4 regions of the Cellvibrio sp. KY-GH-1 genome follow, and region 3 is predicted to be linked to each of the others. Evidence: predicted binding sites of a transcription regulator. Region 3 holds the regulator's gene; each other region holds the start of a gene.
The links. The regulator sigma-54, encoded in region 3, starts transcription at its own class of promoters, with help from an activator protein. The targets are predictions, from matches to a motif close to TGGCACANNNNTTGCNNT.
Positions count from the first base shown of each region.

Region 1: a site for sigma-54 is predicted at 2,787-2,804, ahead of D0C16_RS14915 (choice-of-anchor A family protein). Genes of this name have one in related genera too.
Region 2: a site for sigma-54 is predicted at 2,758-2,775, ahead of D0C16_RS19930 (PEP-CTERM sorting domain-containing protein). Genes of this name have one in related genera too.
Region 4: a site for sigma-54 is predicted at 2,156-2,173, ahead of cobA (uroporphyrinogen-III C-methyltransferase). Genes of this name have one in related genera too.

Region 1 is NZ_CP031728.1:3,523,098-3,527,875, forward strand. It holds gene rpiA (ribose-5-phosphate isomerase RpiA) at 1-18, shown strand, start outside; gene D0C16_RS14910 (methyl-accepting chemotaxis protein) at 129-1,748, shown strand; gene D0C16_RS14915 (choice-of-anchor A family protein) at 1,821-2,741, opposite strand; gene D0C16_RS14920 (glycoside hydrolase family 26 protein) at 3,019-4,275, opposite strand; gene tsaA (tRNA (N6-threonylcarbamoyladenosine(37)-N6)-methyltransferase TrmO) at 4,480-4,778, shown strand, end outside.
Region 2 is NZ_CP031728.1:4,715,320-4,720,097, reverse strand. It holds gene D0C16_RS19940 (ABC transporter substrate-binding protein) at 1-276, shown strand, start outside; gene D0C16_RS19935 (cell wall metabolism sensor histidine kinase WalK) at 273-1,766, shown strand; gene D0C16_RS19930 (PEP-CTERM sorting domain-containing protein) at 1,763-2,635, opposite strand; gene D0C16_RS19925 (ATP-binding protein) at 2,921-4,204, opposite strand; gene D0C16_RS19920 (response regulator) at 4,208-4,778, opposite strand, start outside.
Region 3 is NZ_CP031728.1:2,251,821-2,256,598, forward strand. It holds gene lptB (LPS export ABC transporter ATP-binding protein) at 1-632, shown strand, start outside; gene D0C16_RS09755 (RNA polymerase factor sigma-54) at 868-2,538, shown strand; gene hpf (ribosome hibernation-promoting factor, HPF/YfiA family) at 2,645-2,935, shown strand; gene ptsN (PTS IIA-like nitrogen regulatory protein PtsN) at 2,985-3,437, shown strand; gene rapZ (RNase adapter RapZ) at 3,450-4,319, shown strand; gene D0C16_RS09775 (HPr family phosphocarrier protein) at 4,341-4,613, shown strand; gene yjgA (ribosome biogenesis factor YjgA) at 4,714-4,778, shown strand, end outside.
Region 4 is NZ_CP031728.1:3,482,795-3,487,572, forward strand. It holds gene nirB (nitrite reductase large subunit NirB) at 1-1,193, opposite strand, end outside; gene cobA (uroporphyrinogen-III C-methyltransferase) at 1,242-2,123, opposite strand; gene moaA (GTP 3',8-cyclase MoaA) at 2,672-3,661, shown strand; gene moaB (molybdenum cofactor biosynthesis protein B) at 3,696-4,211, shown strand; gene D0C16_RS14705 (winged helix-turn-helix domain-containing protein) at 4,224-4,613, shown strand; gene D0C16_RS24635 (ATP-binding cassette domain-containing protein) at 4,614-4,778, opposite strand, start outside.

The sequences.
Region 1 (4,778 bases), 1.3 Mb from region 3:
ACCCTGTATCCTCGTTAAGCGCGATTAATAGCGCGCTAGCGTTTCGCAAAAAAGCGCCAGCTAATGCAGTTGGCGCATTCTTTCCTATACTCGAATAACCTTCCTTCGGTTCTTTCGGGGCATTTCTTATGTTTTCCTTTTCCAGCATCCAGGGTCGCCTGATTTTTGCCGTTAGCGCCGGCGTAATCTTATTTGTGATTATCAGTGGTATCGCCATCTCGCTGCTGAGCCGAACCATCACCGATTACAACCAATTGATTGCAGGTGCGGTTGCCCAGGAACGCAGCATCAACACCATGAACTTTAAATTTAAAGTCCAAGTACAGGAATGGAAAAACGTGCTGCTGCGGGGGAAAGACCCAGCCAAACTCACTCAATACTGGAACCAGTTTGAAACCCTGCATAAAGAAATCCAACAGCTGGGTATGACGCTGAACAAAACACTGGCAGGCGAAGCACACCAGAAAGTCGATGCATTCCTGAAAGCCCACGACCAGGTATTTGGCCGCTACAAGGCCGGTTTGGAAGCCTTTAAAAACGCTGATTTTGACCCGGCAGCGGGCGATAAGGCGGTTACCGGTATAGACCGGGAGCCGAGCGCACTGCTAGAGGAATCCGCAAAATTGATTAGTGACCGGGTAGCCAAAGATACCGAACACAACCTCGCCGTCAGCAGCAGTGTGTCACTCTGGTCCAACGCCTTGATTATCCTCGGCGCTATTTCCGTGGTATTCCTGGTCCTGTTTATTTTGCGCAAAAGCCTGATAGTGCCGCTCGCGCAAATCAATTCACACCTGAGCCTGCTGGCCGAAGGCAACTTCCGTCAGCCTTTGCATTTTTCGGCGTCGGGCGAACTGGGGCGTTTGAGCAACAGTATCCAGCAAGTGCAGCAAAGCATCGTAGAGGTAATTACTGCCGTACAAAACTCCATGAGTAGCCTGAGCCAAGCATCCAATGCCATCACGCAAAGTTCATCGTCACTCGCTACCTATGCCGATGACACTCACCATGCCACTGATCAGGTATCAGCGGCTATTACCGAAATGAGCGCAACCGTTCAGGAAGTTGCCGGCAATGCCAGCGGCGCAGCGGATGCGGCGCAATCGGCGGATAACAATGCCCGACAAGGCTTAAAGGTTATGGACAATACCCTAAACGCCATCAACCAGTTGAGCAACGAGGTCGACCACGTGGGTAGTGCCATGGCGCAATTAGAAACAGACACCTCCCGCATCGGTAGCGTATTAGATGTCATCAAAAGTGTGGCCGAGCAAACCAACCTGCTCGCGCTCAATGCGGCGATTGAAGCGGCGCGCGCGGGCGACCAAGGGCGCGGGTTTGCGGTAGTGGCCGATGAGGTTCGCTCGCTGGCCAAACGCACGCAGGACTCCACCGCTGAAATTCAGCAGATTATCGAAGCAGTCCAACAAGGCGCGGCCAAGGCCATGAACGCCATGAAGGTGAGCCAGGAAAAAACCGGTGTTACCCTTGAGATGGCCGGGCAAGCGGGCCAATCAATTAACCAGATCACCCAATCCATTTCGGCAATTCTGGGCATGAATATGCAAATCGCCACCGCGGCCGAAGAGCAGAGTTATACGGCTGAAGAGATCAACAAAAACATTGTGAAAGTGGTGGGACTCATTAGCAATTTGAATCGCGATGCGCAAAAATCCGCGCAAATTGCACAGCAACTGGATGGCACCGCAAAAGGACTGGAAACCCAAATCGCCCATTTCACCATCTAATTGCCAACAGCTATCTCGCCATAAAAAAACCGGGCATTTCGCCCGGTTTTTTTCACTAAATCCCCACAGATCTTACTTGCGGCGACGCAGACGGCTAAACCCAATCAGGCCCAAACCGCTTAACAACAATACCAACAACGATGGCTCAGGCACTTCGACTTCAGTTTCTGGCTCTGGTGGAGTCCAGAAATAGCCGTGCACTTCGCGCAAACTGCTGTTGGTGTAAGACTTGGCATAAAGAGAACCATCAAAACCCGCTGCATCAAAAACGTTGGCGTTGGCAGCTAATACTGAACCGCGCACTGCCATGTAGTTGAAGTTTACGCTGGTGGCGTTATAGAAGTTCCACAGGGTGTTGGAGTAGTTCCAGGCACCAGTAAGGTTGGTGTTGGATACACTCACATTACCAGACACGTTGATAATCGCCTTGGTTGCAGAACCCAACAGCAATTCAATGCCCGAGTTTTGGAAGAAGATATCTGTAGCATTCAGATTGAAAACTGCCAAATCTTCGGTGCCGGTATAAATCAGTTTTACCTGATTGCCACTCACATTGGCGGCGGCATTCGCACTGAGGCTCTGATAGCTGCTCGCCAAGCCAGTCATTTCGGATGTCAGCGCTGTCTTTTTCGCAGACAGGTCAACACCGCCGGTTGTGCAATTTACGCTACCTACACAATCGATCTGCGCGCCTACACTCTTGGTACCGTAGGATGCAGTTTCGCCGTGCATAATTTTCATCTGGCCGCTGACGTTACCCGCCACTTCGAGACCATCAAAACTTGCCGGGTCGGCAGGTGTGAAATCCTTGTGGTTGAACTCAGACATTTGCGTAGAAACCAGGTTACCGCCCACGAAGGTTGCCCCTTCAACGTGAACTGCACCCGTGAGGTTTCCGCTCAATACCAGATTGTAATCCAGCAATCCTGCGCTTGCGGTCAGCGAGCACAGACTCAGACTGGATGCTGCTAACAGCTTGGAATAAAAGTTCATAAAAATCCCCTTGCTTGTAGTGTCGTCTTATTTTGCTTATTCAGTACAGCAGGAAATGTGCCTATTTTATTTTCTTCTTTAAGATCAATTATTCGCGCCATTTAGTGCTAAGCGCATCACAAAAACATGTCAATTTAACCGACAGTGATAAATTGACAGCGAAGGACATTATTTTATTAATAAAAAATTTCAATCATTATTTTTTATTAATCACCCACCATTTTTCAGTAAAAAAGCCACCGTTTCAGGGTGGCTTTTGGGCAAAACGCAGAAACGCTTACTGGTAAAGGTTGGGCAATTCGCTTTCAAACATTACAAAAGGATTATCGAGAAACGCTTTGAAATTATCTGCGGAGGCGTGCCCTGCATAAGGTGCATAAAACTGTTCGGCTTTTTCACGCGCGCTATTGGCATTGCGCCACACCAATACATAGGTAATTAATTGCGCATCCGGGTCAGCCAACACCGGCCCAAGGATTCGGTCAGTCCAGAGGTTGGGCAGCTTCACCCCGTTGTTACCCGTTTCCGTCAGTGCGGCGATTTTGCGGCGTAATTGCGCGATTTTGGAAATACCGCGCAAGGCTGCGGTGAAATTGGCTTTTTGCTCGTCGGCACTGGCAGTGTTGGCCTCATGACCGAGATCCCAGTAGTTGTCCAATCCAATGACATCCACGTACTCATCCCCCGGGTACCCGTAAAAATAATCACTTTCGAATTTAGCCATGTCGATACGACTGCGGTCGGGTGAGAATGCAAAAATCAGGTTGTGCTGATCTTTTTCATCGCGCAAATATTTCACGGTAAATTGATATAGCGCGATGTAATCCTGCTCGCTCGCATGGCCTTTACCCCACCAAAACCAGTCGCCGTTGTGCTCATGCCAAGGCCGGAAAATAATCGGGATTTGCTGCTCCTTGCCCTGCGCATTTGTCACCACTAAAGCTTCATTAAACTCGACAAATGCATCCAGGTATTTTTTCAATTCTTCATGCTTGGCTCCGCCCGGAACCAATTCGTGGACCGTCGGTGTTTTATCCCAGGAATTACCGCCGGACACCGGGCTGTACATATGCCAGCTGATGGTAATTACACCACCCCGGTTAAAACCGGCCTTAATCCATTCCTGCATTTGTTTGAAATTAACGCCGTCCAGATTTTTTTCATGGCCCAATTCCAAACCGCCAATTTCCCAGCCGTAAACCGCCGGGTTTGAACCGGTGACGTCGCGCACGTCGGAGCGATCCAGGTCACCCTCCCAATTAACACCATAGGCCAGGCTGTCTTGATGACCAAACAGAAAATGTTTGCCGCGCAGTGCCGCCAGATTGTTGTAAAGCGCCACTGACGCCGGGATGGCATCTTTATCGATCAATTTAAACGGGCGGTTGGCAGAAGTAGAATCCTGCTCCTGCAACGCCCCCTCTGTCAGCACTAACGATGAGGAAGAAGGCGCAGATTGGTTGTCACAGCCGGCCAGACCAGCCAGGAGCAAAAGCGCTACAAGGGGATTAAAAAGAGAAGTTAATCGGGACATGAGAGCTCCTTACGGGGAATAGCGCAGAACGTGGCGTTTTGCAGGTTTGTTATCAGTGGTCGTTATTATCAATGTAACCGTTTTCATTTGACGCATACTACCAGCCAAAAACCTGAACTGGCAAAAGTATCCGGCAAATAAATGTTGAGCAGGGCTGCTATTTTGCCTAGCCTTGCCGTTTATTTGAGTGACCGGCAACCTGTTATGGACTTTAGCTTTCCCGCCATCGGCATAGTGCATTCCTGTTTCAAGGAAAAATTCGGCATACCCCGTCAGCCGGGCTTAGCTCCACTAGCAGAGGCGGAAATCGAAATTCTCCCACCCTTTGATGATATCCAGGCCTTTGCAGGCTTAGAGGGTACGTCTCACCTGTGGGTTCAATTTGTGTTTCATGCCAACAAGCGCGAGGAGTGGAAAGCCAGGGTAAAACCGCCCCGGCTGGGGGGCAATAAAACCCTGGGCGTATTTGCCACCCGCTCGCCGACTCGACCAGCGCCAATTGG
Region 2 (4,778 bases), 2.5 Mb from region 3:
CAAGCGTTTTTAAGGGCCTTTTTTCAAGCTGTCGATTACTATTTTCAACATCCACAAGAGTCGGCCCAAATTATGGCGCAACGCGAAGGAATTACCGCCGACGAATTTATAGAAGCCATAAATTCGATGCACATTTTCACGGCCAACGAACAGCTCGCCGCATTGCAAAGTCCAAAAACTGAAAAGGCCATTCAATACACGATAGACGTGCTACATACACACGGATGGCTTGCGAACCCTGCCACCGCCAAGGATTTTAGTATCCCGCTAAAATGACATCATTTACCTCGTTTACACAACGCATTAATCGCCGCCTGGCATTGCAAATTCTATTGCCGTTGCTAAGCATATTTTTATTAATGGCGATTATCGGCGGAACGGCCATTAACGCATCGGTAGAAATTAGTTTGCGCGAACAACTTGTTGAGCGTGCGCATATCGCTGCAGATAGCGCACAGTTTGCCGTCGAATCTGCAAACACGCTGGGCACCATGCAGCGTTTTGTTTCTGCCCTGGCCGCGGAGGATGAGTTTCGTTCAGTGACGGTGATGGCGGGGAACCCACTTAGAATTGTTGCATCCAGCCAAATGAATGAAGTTAACAAACCTTTGTCCGCATTTAAGAATTCACCAAAAGCAGAAATACTCAAATTAAGCTATGAACTCAGACAAACCCCACACCATAGATTTCAGGACAATCAATTTTTGTATGGCAGTAGTGTCTTGATACTCGGTGTTTCCGAAAATGGGTTGCCGCTCGGCGCTGGCGCGGTAGTGCTGGAGATGAAACCGCAACATTATCGATCTGCAAAACGTTTTGTTTCAAGCACGCTGATATTAGTTATGCTCACAATTCTGGCGGTTATTCTGGTATGTACACTCTACTTACTACAACGACTTATTTTGACTCCCCAAAAAGCCTTGCTACAAACCCTGGACCGCCGAAAAAACAATGAAAAAATTCTCTGCCCTGTAAAGGGAGAAAATGAAATTAGCGCGATATCGCAATCACTCAATGAACTTTTTCTAGCAACGGACCAGGTAGATGAACTTAAAACGCAATTCGTATCTACCGTAAGTCATGAGCTGCGCACCCCGCTCACATCAATTCGCGGTGCACTGGGTTTAGTGCTAGGCGCCTTTGCACAAACGCTAGATCCGAAAATCAAAGAACTGCTTGCCACCGCCGATAGAAATGCGGAGCAGCTAGCGAGGCTAATTAATGATTTACTCGATCTGGAAAAAATGGCCAGCGGAAAAATGACATTTACCATGGAGGATTCGAACCTTTGCCAACTAGCCCGGGAAGCGATTACCAGTATTGAACCCTACGCGGAAAAACACGGTATCAAATTGCATTTCAACGCACAGAACATACAACAATTCGCCGAGGTGGACAAAACGAGAATCTTGCAGGTTTTGTTTAATTTACTATCCAATGCCATTAAATTTTCGGCTGACGGACAATCAGTGATTTTATCGCTGCAAGAAAATCCGCAATATCATCAGTTTAGTGTCAAAGATTTTGGGCGAGGAATTCCCGAAGAGTTTAGAGCAAAGATGTTTCAGCGATTTGCGCAAGCGGATAGCACTGATGCACGCGAAAAAGGCGGCACTGGGCTCGGCCTTAATATCGTTCAAATGATCGTTCAAGCACACGGAGGCAAGGTGGAGTTCTTTAGCGAAACCGGCAAGGGAACTGAGTTTTTTATCAAACTTCCAAAACATCTGCCTGCGGCGCTTACCGCCGCAGGCGAGAAGAGTTAACCTAACTTGCGACGACGCGCCACACCCAGGCCGAGCAAACCCAAACCCAACAACAATAACGCCGAAGGTTCTGGCACGGTAACAGGTGGTTGCGGAGGAGTAATGCCGTGTACAGTTTGCAAATTACCGGAAATACCGGCCCCTAAAAAGCGCACGCCATTTAGGGTTAAACCGTCACCCAATTGGAAATAACCATCCGGTGCGATGTATGTGCCTTGCATACTGCCAGCAGCGACATTTACGTGGCCGCTATTCAATACGCCGTGCACGTTGAACAAAACATTATCCGCTGAAATACCATCGAGAATAATTGCGGCACCACCGCCGAGAATAAAACCAAAAAAATCCACGTTTACAATAAACACATCATCGGCGTTGCCTTTCAGCGTCAGGCTTTTGCCCGCACTCAAATTCAATCCGAGAATGTTAAATACCGATACGTCGCCCTGACGATTAAAGGTTTGCGTAGTGTTAATATAACCGGCATTCACACCAGCAAGCGCCTTGGCAGTTTGCGATGCACCTTTAAGATCGGCGTAAAGCGCATCCCAAAAGCCAGCGCCCTGAACGGTTTTTTCGCCATCAATACTGGCACCGGGGTTCTGTGTGAGCGAGCCGAAATCTGCATCGCCGTGAATCACTGAACCGTGAGCCATATTAAGCGTGTTGCGCACCCCCACATTACCGTAGATCTCAGCTTCTGACCCCAATTCCAGGTTGCCGTACAGCGGTTGGCCGTACCAGATATTGGTGCCGTGCGAGAGCAAGGTGTAATTGCTGGCGTTACCCAAATCCACCGGTAGCGCAAATACCTGGGCAGATGCCAAAGCGAGGGTCGCTGTGGCTAATTTGATGAATTGTTTAATCACGGAGGTTTCCTTTGGTTGATTTGACCTAATGAGTGGTTTAACCCTGCTTTTACTGTATTTATAAGATTTGTATGTAAAGGAGTTCTTTTTTGGAAGTAGTGGTCATTAGGGTTGCGCGTGAATCAGCAATATCTGCACCATTTTGGGAACACCCAATGAAAACAGTGATTTGCATCACAGACGAGAGATCAGCGAAGCGCCAAGTGTAAAAGCTTTCGACAACGTTGTCTTGCGATAAAACGGCTTCAGGAGTGGTTATGGAGCAGTGGGATTTGCAGCAGATACCTAGCGACAAAGCTGAAAACTAAGTACAACTTTTAAGCCCCCCAAGGTTTCAGATTCGCCAAGATCTAACCCGGCCTCGTGCCACTGGGCGATACGCTCGACAATTGCCAATCCCAAACCATGACCCCGACGCGTATCGGTCGCCTCCAAATGACTACTGCGATAAAAAGGTTTAAGTACTTTATCCCGCTCTTCCGGTGCAACGCCTGAACCATTGTCTTCCACAACCAACAGCATCTCTTGCGCATGTAAATCCAGACTCAGGCGCACCTTCCCGCCACCATAGCGCAAGGCATTTTGCAGCAAATTATGTAGCAGCATGGCTATATATTCGGTATCTACCCTGCAACAACCACGTATCGCCGCTGGAGCAACCAGCAATTCAACTTGCTCGCGATAAAACTCCCCGTGCAAAGTCTGCACAAAATCCGCAATAACGGTGGGTGCAGGGCGAAATGAAATTTGTGCTTGCTCCAGGCGCGCATAATTCAGAAGCGCCTCTACCAATCCTTCCATCGCGACCATGTCACGATTTAAATGCGCCAGTTGGCGCTGTTGCAGGGGCGGCAAATCTGCCTCACCCAATACATCCAACCCGAAACGCAAACGCGCCAGCGGCGTACGCAAATCGTGAGAAAGCCCACGCGATAATAATTTATTGTCCGCAATTAATTGTTCGATGCGCTGCGCCATGCGGTTGAATTCCACTTCAATGGAATTGATGTAGGAGTTTTTATCGATGGCAATGCGCGCTTGCAAATTGCCTGCACCAAATTCCTGTGCGGTGCGGCGCAATAACGCCAGGCGCCGCAACAGCGGATACAACCACACCAGTACCATTAAAATCACGCCGGCATAAAATAAGAACGTGAGCAGCCAATTAATCCAGCTACCGGATTCCTGGCGCAACTCATCGGGTAACATTAAGGACAATACCTGATCCTGACTGGCGAGATAATAATTCAGGCTCAGCTGATCGCCTGACTCAAGCAACAAGGCCTCGCCCTTCTCAAAACTTGCTTTCAAATTTTCTGGCAGGGGAAATTCTGCGTAGGGAATCACTTGCGGGTGCAAATTAGAGAAGGCAAACCAATCATCCCATTCAACCTGCACGCCTTGCTGATCAATTAAAATAGCCAGATCGCGGCCAACATTCTTATACGCATTGAGCGCAGAATCTTCCAGTGCAGGTTGCTGCTGGCTGTACCACTGATCAATTCCCCAACCCAAACCAATCACAGCCGACACCACCACAATAAGCAGCGAGAGAGTTAACCGCCTCACGAATTAATCCCACGCCTCGGGTGAAAATAAATAACCACGTGCCCACACGGTTTTTATGCGGTAGGGTTGCTCGGTGTTATCGAGCAATTTTTTGCGCAAGCGTGAAATGCGAATATCGATCGACCGATCAAAGCCATCGTATTCAAATCCGCGCAACTGGCTAACCAATTGATCTCGACTGAGGACCTGCCCCGCCTGGCTCGCCAATAACCAAAGCACATCAAATTCGTTGGCGGTGAGTGGTACCGCTTGTTCGCGATAGAAGACTGCCTTGGCATCGCGTAAAATTTTTAATTGACCAAACTTCAACTGACCGTCAGGTAGTTCTTGTGTTTGCTCCAGCGGTTCACGCCGCAACAGTGCCTTGATGCGCGCAAGCAAGACGCGCGGACGAATAGGTTTATTGAGGTAATCATTCGCGCCCAATTCCAACCCTAAGACTTCATCAGTTTCTTCATTGAGCGCAGTGAGCATTAAAATTGGCCCATTAAAAAAAGTGCGCAACTCGCGGCACACATCAAAGCCGTTTTTACCCGGCAACATCACATCCAGAATAATCAGATCCGGTTTTCGT
Region 3 (4,778 bases):
TCGGCCTACTAGGGCCAAACGGCGCCGGCAAAACCACCTGTTTTTATATGATCGCCGGCTTGGTGCCCGCCGATAATGGCACCGTACTGATCGACGAACGCGATATCACCAACTTGCCAATTCATGGCCGCGCCCGCGCTGGCATTGGCTATTTGCCGCAAGAAGCCTCGATTTTCCGCAAACTGAGCGTAGCCGATAACATCATGGCAATTCTTGAAACTCGCCAGGATATGAACGCCGCCCAACGCAAGGAAAAACTGGAGTCATTGCTCAATGAATTCCACATTACCCATATCCGTGACAGTTTGGGCATGGCCCTGTCAGGCGGTGAACGCCGCCGGGTTGAAATTGCTCGCGCCCTGGCAACGGATCCCAAATTTATCCTACTTGATGAACCCTTTGCCGGCGTTGACCCTATTTCGGTAAACGACATCAAAGAAATTGTTCGCCACCTGAAAGATCGCGGCATAGGCGTTCTCATTACCGACCACAACGTACGTGAAACACTGGATATCTGCGAAACCGCCTATATTGTCAGCGAAGGCCATATTATCGCCGAGGGTGATGCCGATACCGTGCTGAGTAATAGCAAGGTACGCGAAGTCTATCTGGGCGAGAACTTCCGCCTCTAATTAAATTACCGCCGACACATCACCATTCAACTCAAAGACCCGTTGGGTATTACCTATTTACCCAGCTGATCCTAGTGACAAACAACTTGACAAGTAACATTATTTATTTATTAGGCATAGAGATTGCTTACGGTTGTTGCTTGCGGCGCAAACCCTGACTAAACTCCGCTTATCTGTTGTTTTCATCCTGCGCTTTGATAACGCTTCTGCGCCATAAGGGTTTGTCTACCTCACAATGAAACAATCGCTCCAGCTCAAACTCGGTCAACAGCTGACCATGACTCCCCAGCTGCAACAGGCTATCCGCCTCTTGCAGCTTTCCACTCTGGATTTACAACAGGAAATCCAGGAAGCACTCGAATCCAATCCAATGCTTGAAGTGGAAGAAGGTTTTGATTCCCCCAGCCAAACTTCAGATTACGAAGGCAGTGAGCTGGACGCTACCGACTACAATCGCCAGCAGGAAATCGCCGCCGACACTAACGGGGATGACACCACCGATTTCAGCGGTACCGAAAATTACACCGCCAATAGTGATAGTTATCAGGAAACCAGCAATTATTCCGAAGGCGACAACTTTAGCGATGGCGATAGCTTCGGCGATGGTGAGAGTTTTGGTGAAAGTGAATCTTTTGGTGATGCCGATGTATATGGCGAAGGTGAAAACTTTAGTGCCGACAATGGCGACTGGAGTGAAGCGATCCCCAGCGACTTGCCAGTAGACACTAGCTGGGACGATGTATATCAGGCATCTTCATCCAGCAGCTCGAGCAATTACGATAATGAAGACAACGATTTTGAAAGTCGTCGTGCAGCAACTGATTCTTTGTATGATCACTTGATGTGGCAACTTAATCTTACACCGATGTCTGACCGTGACCGTATCCTGGCGATGGCTATCATCGATGCAGTAGAACCCAGCGGCATGCTTTCAATCACGCTCGAAGAAATTTTCGAAGGCATGCGCGATGAATTTGAAGAGCTCGAGCTGGATGAAGTCGTTGCTGTTCAACACCGCCTGCAACAATTCGACCCTTGCGGAGTGTGCAGCCAAAATCTGTCTGAATGTTTATTGGTGCAACTACAACAGTTCGACCCCAAGACACCCTTTCTCGACTCTGCCAAATTAATCGCAAAACAATATTTACCTGTGCTTGGCAGCCGCGACTATCGCCAGTTAATGCGGCGCACCAAACTAAAAGAAGCTGAATTGAGCCAAGCGGTCGCATTGATTCAAAGCTTGAATCCGCGCCCGGGCGATATGATTGCCAGTGGCGATACAGAATATGTAGTACCCGATGTCTTTGTAGAAAAGCGCGATGGTCGCTGGTTAGTTGAGCTGAATCCAGAAATTGCACCGCGTCTTCGTATCAATGCCGATTATGCATCCATGGTGAAACGTGCTGATTCCAGCAGCGACAATACGTTTCTGAAAGATAATTTGCAGGAAGCGCGCTGGTTTTTGAAAAGCCTGCAAAGCCGCAATGAAACCCTGTTAAAAGTCGCCAGCTGTATTGTCGAGAAACAACGCGGGTTCCTTGATTACGGGCCAGAGGCAATGAAGCCCTTAGTGTTGCACGATATTGCCGAAATTGTGGAAATGCATGAGTCCACCATTTCGCGCGTAACCACGCAAAAATATATGCACACTCCGCAAGGCATCTTCGAGCTGAAATATTTTTTCTCCAGCCATGTAAGCACCGACAGCGGCGGCGAATGTTCATCAACAGCGATTCGCGCCATTATCAAAAAACTGGTAAATGCCGAGAATCCTAAAAAGCCGTTAAGTGACAGTAAAATTACCGATCTACTCGCTGAACAAGGAATTCAGGTGGCGCGTCGCACTATTGCCAAGTACCGTGAATCGCTGAATATTCCACCGTCAAATGAGCGCAAAACGATTTAATTTTTATACAGGAAACTGGATAGGGATGTTGCATGCAGAACAAACACTGCATTGATTTTATTGATCGACTGGCACCCTTGGCCAGCCAAACTATGAGGAAGCACCTATGCAAATAAATATCAGTGGCCATCACCTCGAAGTCACGGACTCATTAAGAGATTATGTCACCAGTAAAATTGAACGCCTGAGCAATCATCACGACCGCATCACTACAACACACGTAATTCTCTCCGTAGACAAACTGATTCAAAAAGCAGAAGCGACCATTCATGTAAGCGGCAAAGATATCCATGCCGATTCAACCCACGAAGATCTTTACGCGGCGATTGATGCCCTGGCAGACAAGCTGGATCGTCAATTAATTAAACACAAAGAAAAAATGCGCAGTCATCGTTAATTGAATGATTTCAGCGCGCAACCGAGGATGCCAAGGCATCAGTTGAGTTATGCAAATCGAATCACTTATCAGCGCCAGCCGCACCCTGTGCGGCGTAGAAGGCGGCAGCAAAAAACGTGCACTGGAATTGCTGGCCAATGCCATTGCGCAAGATATTCCAGCAATTGATGCCGATGAACTTTTTCGGCGCCTTATAGGGCGCGAGCGCCTGGGCTCTACCGGAATTGGCCACGGTGTCGCCATTCCCCACTGCCGCGTGGAAAATTGCACCGGTACAGTAGGCGCGTTGATTACCTTGGCAGAACCAATCGATTTTGACGCCATAGATTCACAACCAGTGGATATTCTCTTTGCGATGCTGGTGCCAGAAGATGCTCATGATGAGCATCTGCAAACCCTGGCTACTCTGGCAGGCGCATTGAATAATCCGGAATACCGCCAGCGGCTGCGCAAGGCGGAGAGCGATCAAGCGCTCTACCAGGCAGCTATCGCGGCACTCTAGAGGCACAGCCTTATGCATCTGGTTATTGTCAGCGGCCTTTCAGGCTCGGGAAAAAGTACCGCACTCCACGTACTCGAGGATGTGGGTTTTAACTGCATTGATAACCTGCCTGTCAGCCTGCTCCCGGCGTTGGTTGCCCAAATCCAGATCCATAAGGACGATAAGCAAAAGTTTGCGATTGGCATAGATGTACGCAATGCCTGGCAAGATTTAGCGATTTTCCCGCAGATGATCAACACTCTGAAGGATGCGCACCTGCCATTTCGCACCCTGTTTCTCGACTCCCAACCGGCCGTATTGATTCAGCGCTTTAGCGAAACGCGTCGCAAACACCCGCTGTCTGACAAACACACCAGCCTGGAAGAAGCCATCACCGCCGAACAGCATCTGCTGGAACCCATTCGCGATACTGCAGACCAGGTAATCGACACCAGCCACCTGAACCTGCATGAATTGCGCGACCTGGTAAAAGAGCGCGTGGTTGGGCGCAGCGAATCCACCATGGCGATACTGTTTGAATCCTTTGGGTTCAAACACGGTGTACCTGTGAATGCCGACTTGGTATTTGATGCGCGCTGCCTGCCAAACCCACACTGGAAGCCGAATCTGCGCCCACAAACAGGCAAAGATCAGGACGTGATTGACTTCCTGGAGGAACAGGTAACTGTTAAGGAGATGTACGACGATATTGAGCACTACCTAACGCGCTGGCTGCCGCGCTACCAAGCAAACAACCGCAGCTATATCACCATTGCCATAGGCTGTACTGGTGGACAACACCGGTCGGTTTATTTAGCAGAGCGTTTGCAAAAGCACTTTGACCAAAGTTTTAGCGATGTACAAGTGCGTCACCGCGATATTAACAAACACAAAAAACACTGATTTCACATACAGAAACTGGCAATGCACACAGACATTCTCGACATCATTAACAAACGCGGACTTCATGCCCGCGCCGCTGCCAAGCTCGCCACCCTGGCCAACCAATTTACGGCCAAAATTCTGGTGCGAGTCGGTGAAGGCAACTGGGCGGATGCGAAAAGCGTCATGTCACTGATGTTGTTAGCGGCAAGCTGCGGCACCGCCCTACAGATCAGCATTGAGGGAGATGACGCTGAAGCGGCTCTTAACGCCATTCGCGCCCTGATCGCCGATCGCTTTGAAGAAGGCGAATAAATCGCCTATTGTTTACTCTATAGCCAGCACAATGGTTGTCCTTAAGCGGCAACTGCACTAAGCTGCGCGCCCTTTTACTGTTTCAGCCAACGGCACCACCATGGTTTACAACTACGACGATATTAATCCCGACGATTACATCCTGAGCAAATCCCAAGTTAAGCG
Region 4 (4,778 bases), 1.2 Mb from region 3:
AAACAATTAGGATCTTCCGGTAAATCCATACCGTTAACACACATGGATTGCAAGGTGCCGTAGGCATCTACATCGCCGACTAATACCGCTCCCAACAATTTTTTATTGTCAGCAGAAACAATAATGCGCTTGTAAACTTCTTCTACGTCGTTGCTGTAGGTGTAGCTGAGTGAACCGGGAGTGTTGCCGTGCGCATCACCAACAGATGCTACGTCAACACCGAGTAATTTCAACTTAGTGCTCATATCAGCACCCATAAATTGATCGCTACCACCGGTGATGTGTGACACAGCCACTTTTGCCATTTGATAACCGGGCGCCACCAAACCGTAAATACGATTATTCCACAGCGCACACTCACCAATCGCGTAAACGTCTTTAATCGTGGTTTGACAATTATTATCCACCACAATACCGCCGCGCTCGCCCACACCAATACCAAATTTACGTGCGAGTTCATCCTGCGGGCGAATACCGGCAGAGAACAAAATCATGTCGGTTTCCAAATGGCTGCCATCAGCAAAGTTCATGCGATAGCGCGCTTCAGTACCGGCAACAATTTCGTTAGTTGCTTTTTGGGTGTGTACTTTTACACCGATGGCTTCAATTTTGCGACGCAATAATTTACCGCCGCCTTCATCGAGCTGCACCGCCATTAACCGTGGAGCAAACTCCACGACGTGAGTTTCAAGGCCAGCTGCTTTTAATGCCGCTGCCGCTTCCAAACCTAACAAGCCACCGCCAACGACCACACCAATTTTACTTTGCTGTGCCGAAGCAGTAATGCGCTCCAAATCCTCAATGGTGCGGTACACCAAACAGTGTTCACCGTTGTTGCCAGGAATCGGTGGAACAAACGGAAATGAACCGGTAGCCAGAACTAACTTGTCGTAGCCTTCGCGACGGCCAGATGCGGTTACAATTTCTTTGTTATCCAAATCCAGATCGACGACTTTATCGCTCAGGATATATTGCACCGATTTTTCATCGTAGTAATCCGTGCTGGTCAGCATCAGATCGTCGGCGGTAGAGCCAGAGAAATATTTGGAAAGCTGGACGCGGTCATACGCGAGGCGCGGCTCTTCCGAGAAGGTAATTACCTGGTATTGATCCGCGTCAGCGTGGCTCACCAGGTTATCGATAAATTTATGGCCAACCATTCCGTTGCCAACAACAATAATGCGCTTCTTCATATACTGCCTCACGGTCGTAAGATTTTTTGTATTAACTAATAAGGTTTATTAAGCCAACAGATATTTGGTTTCGGCAGCATGCGCCTGTACTGTTGCTTGTAATTTTTCACGCATGCGCACCACTTCACCCACAATAATCAGTGCCGGTGATTGCACTTGCTCGCGGATGACATCCGCCGGAAATTCACTGAGCGAAGAAATAATATTGCGCTGATCGGCGCGGCAACCATTTTCGATAATGGCTACAGGAGTGTCGGCCGCCAAACCGCCTGCCAATAATTTGGAAGAAATTTCATCGGCGCGGGTCAGGCCCATGTAAAACACCAGCGTGTGTTTTAATTGCGCGAGCGCATCCCAATTCAGATCAAGACTTTTTTCCGCGTGACCGGTAACAAACGTACAGCCCTGAGACAAACCGCGATGGGTCAAGGGAATATCAGCGTAGGTGCTGCAGCCAGATGCAGAGGTAATACCGGGAATCACATCCGCTTCAATACCCGCGCTGCGCAATTCCAACAATTCCTCGCCGCCGCGACCAAACACAAACGGATCGCCGCCTTTTATACGGCAAACGTTTAAACCCAACTTCGCCTGGTTAACCAGCAATTGGTTTAAATCTTCCTGGGCGATGCTGTGTTTGTTTTTCGCCTTGCCCACGTAGAAAGAGGGAATATTTTTGGGGAAGAGCGCGCGAATCTCGGCACTCACCAGATAATCGTAAAAAATCACATCGGCAGAGTTAATCGCGCGCATGGCTTTTACCGTGAGCAACTCAGCATCACCCGGGCCAGCACCGACCAACCACACTTTTCCCGTGCGATTGCTTTTGCTGAAGTCATCGCCTCTTTTAGCCGAACCATCACCACCCACACGCGCTTTCAACATCGCTGAAGGAAGGATTTCTACATTAGCTTTAAGGAAATTGATCATGGCAACACCTGCATTTTGATTACACAGGGGTAACTGCAAGGCAAATGCCATAACGTAATTTTTGCTAAAAAATAATTTTTACCAATTTAAAATCAATAAGTTAGAAATAACTCCTCACCCCAAAACACCCACCAATCGAATTGCACGTCAGCCCCATCAAATCACATTGTGGTTTTTGTTGGTGCAAGACCGCACCAATTGATAGCAAAATTGAATTTTCAATTTTTGCTGAAATGCACCATTAAAAAACAAAGTAATGGTGCACCGCGCACCATATAAATACATTATTGGTTTTTTGTAGTGTTTTATTCCCAGCCATCACACCCGAAACCCGGAGAAACCTGCAAAAAAGCTCACTGATGCCGCTCGGTAAAGGTGTAAAATTTTAGGATTCACCACTTTGGAACACGCTTTTTGCAATCATCCGCCAACGACCAGGGATTTCTGGCCGCAGGCTTGCAAGGCTCTTTTACCGCCAGGGGAAAATACCTTGAGCCAACCCAATTGCAGGGTTAGAGTGCCACCTTCACAGAACCGTCTACTTATATATGCAACTGATCGATAGCTTTGGCCGCACCGTCAATTACGTTCGCCTGTCAGTGACTGACCGCTGCGACCTGCGCTGCGTTTACTGTATGGCCGAGGAAATGACTTTTTTGCCCCGCACCGAGGTGCTCAGTATTGAAGAGTTCGCCAGCCTAGGGAGGGCATTTGTCGATCTTGGGGTAACCAAGCTGCGCATCACCGGCGGCGAACCCCTGGTTAGACGCGGCATCATAGAGCTACTCCAAAACCTGGGCCAACTGCCCGGCCTGAAAGAGCTGTGCATGACCACCAACGGCACTCACCTGCCCCAGTATGCGCAGGCCATTCGCGACGCCGGAGTTAAACGCATCAATATCAGCCTGGACAGCATCAATCCGGATAGATTTCGCCAGCTAACGCGCTTTGGTGACCTGAATCAGGTGTTAGCCGGCATCAAAGCCGCACAGCAAGCCGGACTCAAGATCAAACTCAACTGCGTTGCCCTCAAACATTACAACGCCGACGAAGTTCCGGAACTGGTGAAATTCGCACTGGATGAAGATCTGGACATTAGTTTTATCGAAGAGATGCCGCTCGGCAAAATCAGTGAGCATGGGCGCGCGGCAGAATATGTCAGCAGCGACGAATTGCGCAGCCAATTAAGCCTCACGCACGAATTACAGCCCCAGGATAATTCGCAAGCCGATGCAGGTCCATCGCGCTACTGGCAAGTAGAAGGGTATAGCTCACGGATCGGATTTATCTCGCCCCATTCGCACAACTTCTGCGGCAGCTGTAACCGCGTGCGCGTCACAGCAACAGGTCGCCTGTTACTATGTCTGGGCAATGAACACAGCGTGGATTTACGCCAGCAACTACGCTCCGAACATTATTCGGAAGCCGCGCTGCGCGACGCAATTGTTAATGCCATGCATCACAAACCAGAAAAACATTATTTTGATTTAGATAACGAACCGCAAATCGTGCGGTTTATGAATATGACCGGGGGATAATCTCCGCCGCACGGAGAATATCAAGAGAGAAATTATGAGCGCCCAAAAAGAATTCGAACCACTCAATATTTGTGTCCTCACCGTATCCGACACGCGCAGTTTTGAAACCGACACCTCCGGCCAAAAGCTGCAAGATTTATTAACCGCGGCCGGCCACAAACTACATGATCGCAAATTGGTAACCGATGATATTTACCAAATTCGCGCCGTAGTTTCCAACTGGATTGTGGATACACACGCACAAGTGGTACTGATTACCGGCGGCACCGGCTTTGCCGGGCGCGATTCCACAGTAGAAGCAATGACGCCGCTCTTTGATAAAACCGTAGTAGGTTTTGGCGAGCTATTTCGTCAAGTGTCTTACGAAGAAATCGGAACCTCTACCATTCAATCGCGCGCGACGGCGGGCCTCGCCAATCGCACGCTGATTTTTTGTTTGCCCGGCTCTACCGGCGCATGCAACACCGCTTGGACAAAAATTATCGAAGCACAGTTGGACGCACGCAACCGACCCTGCAATTTTGTTGGCCAACTGAGCCTCTCATCGTAAGACGCTCGAGCGATGAACGAGAAAAATAAACATTGCGGCGCGCGCTTAAAAATTCAGGCGCGCCTAATGCTGGATAACGACATTGCCCTTGGCCCCGGTAAAATAGATTTGTTGGACGCGATATCGGCAACCGGCTCTATTTCTGCGGCGGGAAAACAAATGGGGATGAGTTATAGGCGCACCTGGATGTTGGTCGATACCATGAACCGCTGCTTTCAACAGCCCTTGGTTGAAACCGCCACCGGCGGCGCGCAAGGCGGAGGTACTCGGCTTACGGATTACGGCGTAGAGGTATTAAAACGCTACCGCCAGTTGCAGGCTGATATTCACGCACTTAGCGCCCAATACTTTCCTGAATTTAAACCACTGCTGCGCGATAAACCTGCCCCATCTGCCCGCTAATTAACCATCGGCATGCAAGGTGCCGTCGCGCACCACAAAGCGGTGTGAAGTTAAAAATTCCAACTCACTCAGGGCGTGAGTAACATAAATCATCGGGATTTTACATTCATCGTAAATACGTAAAAAGAAGGGCAATATTTGCTGCTTCAAGCGCTCATCCAGTGC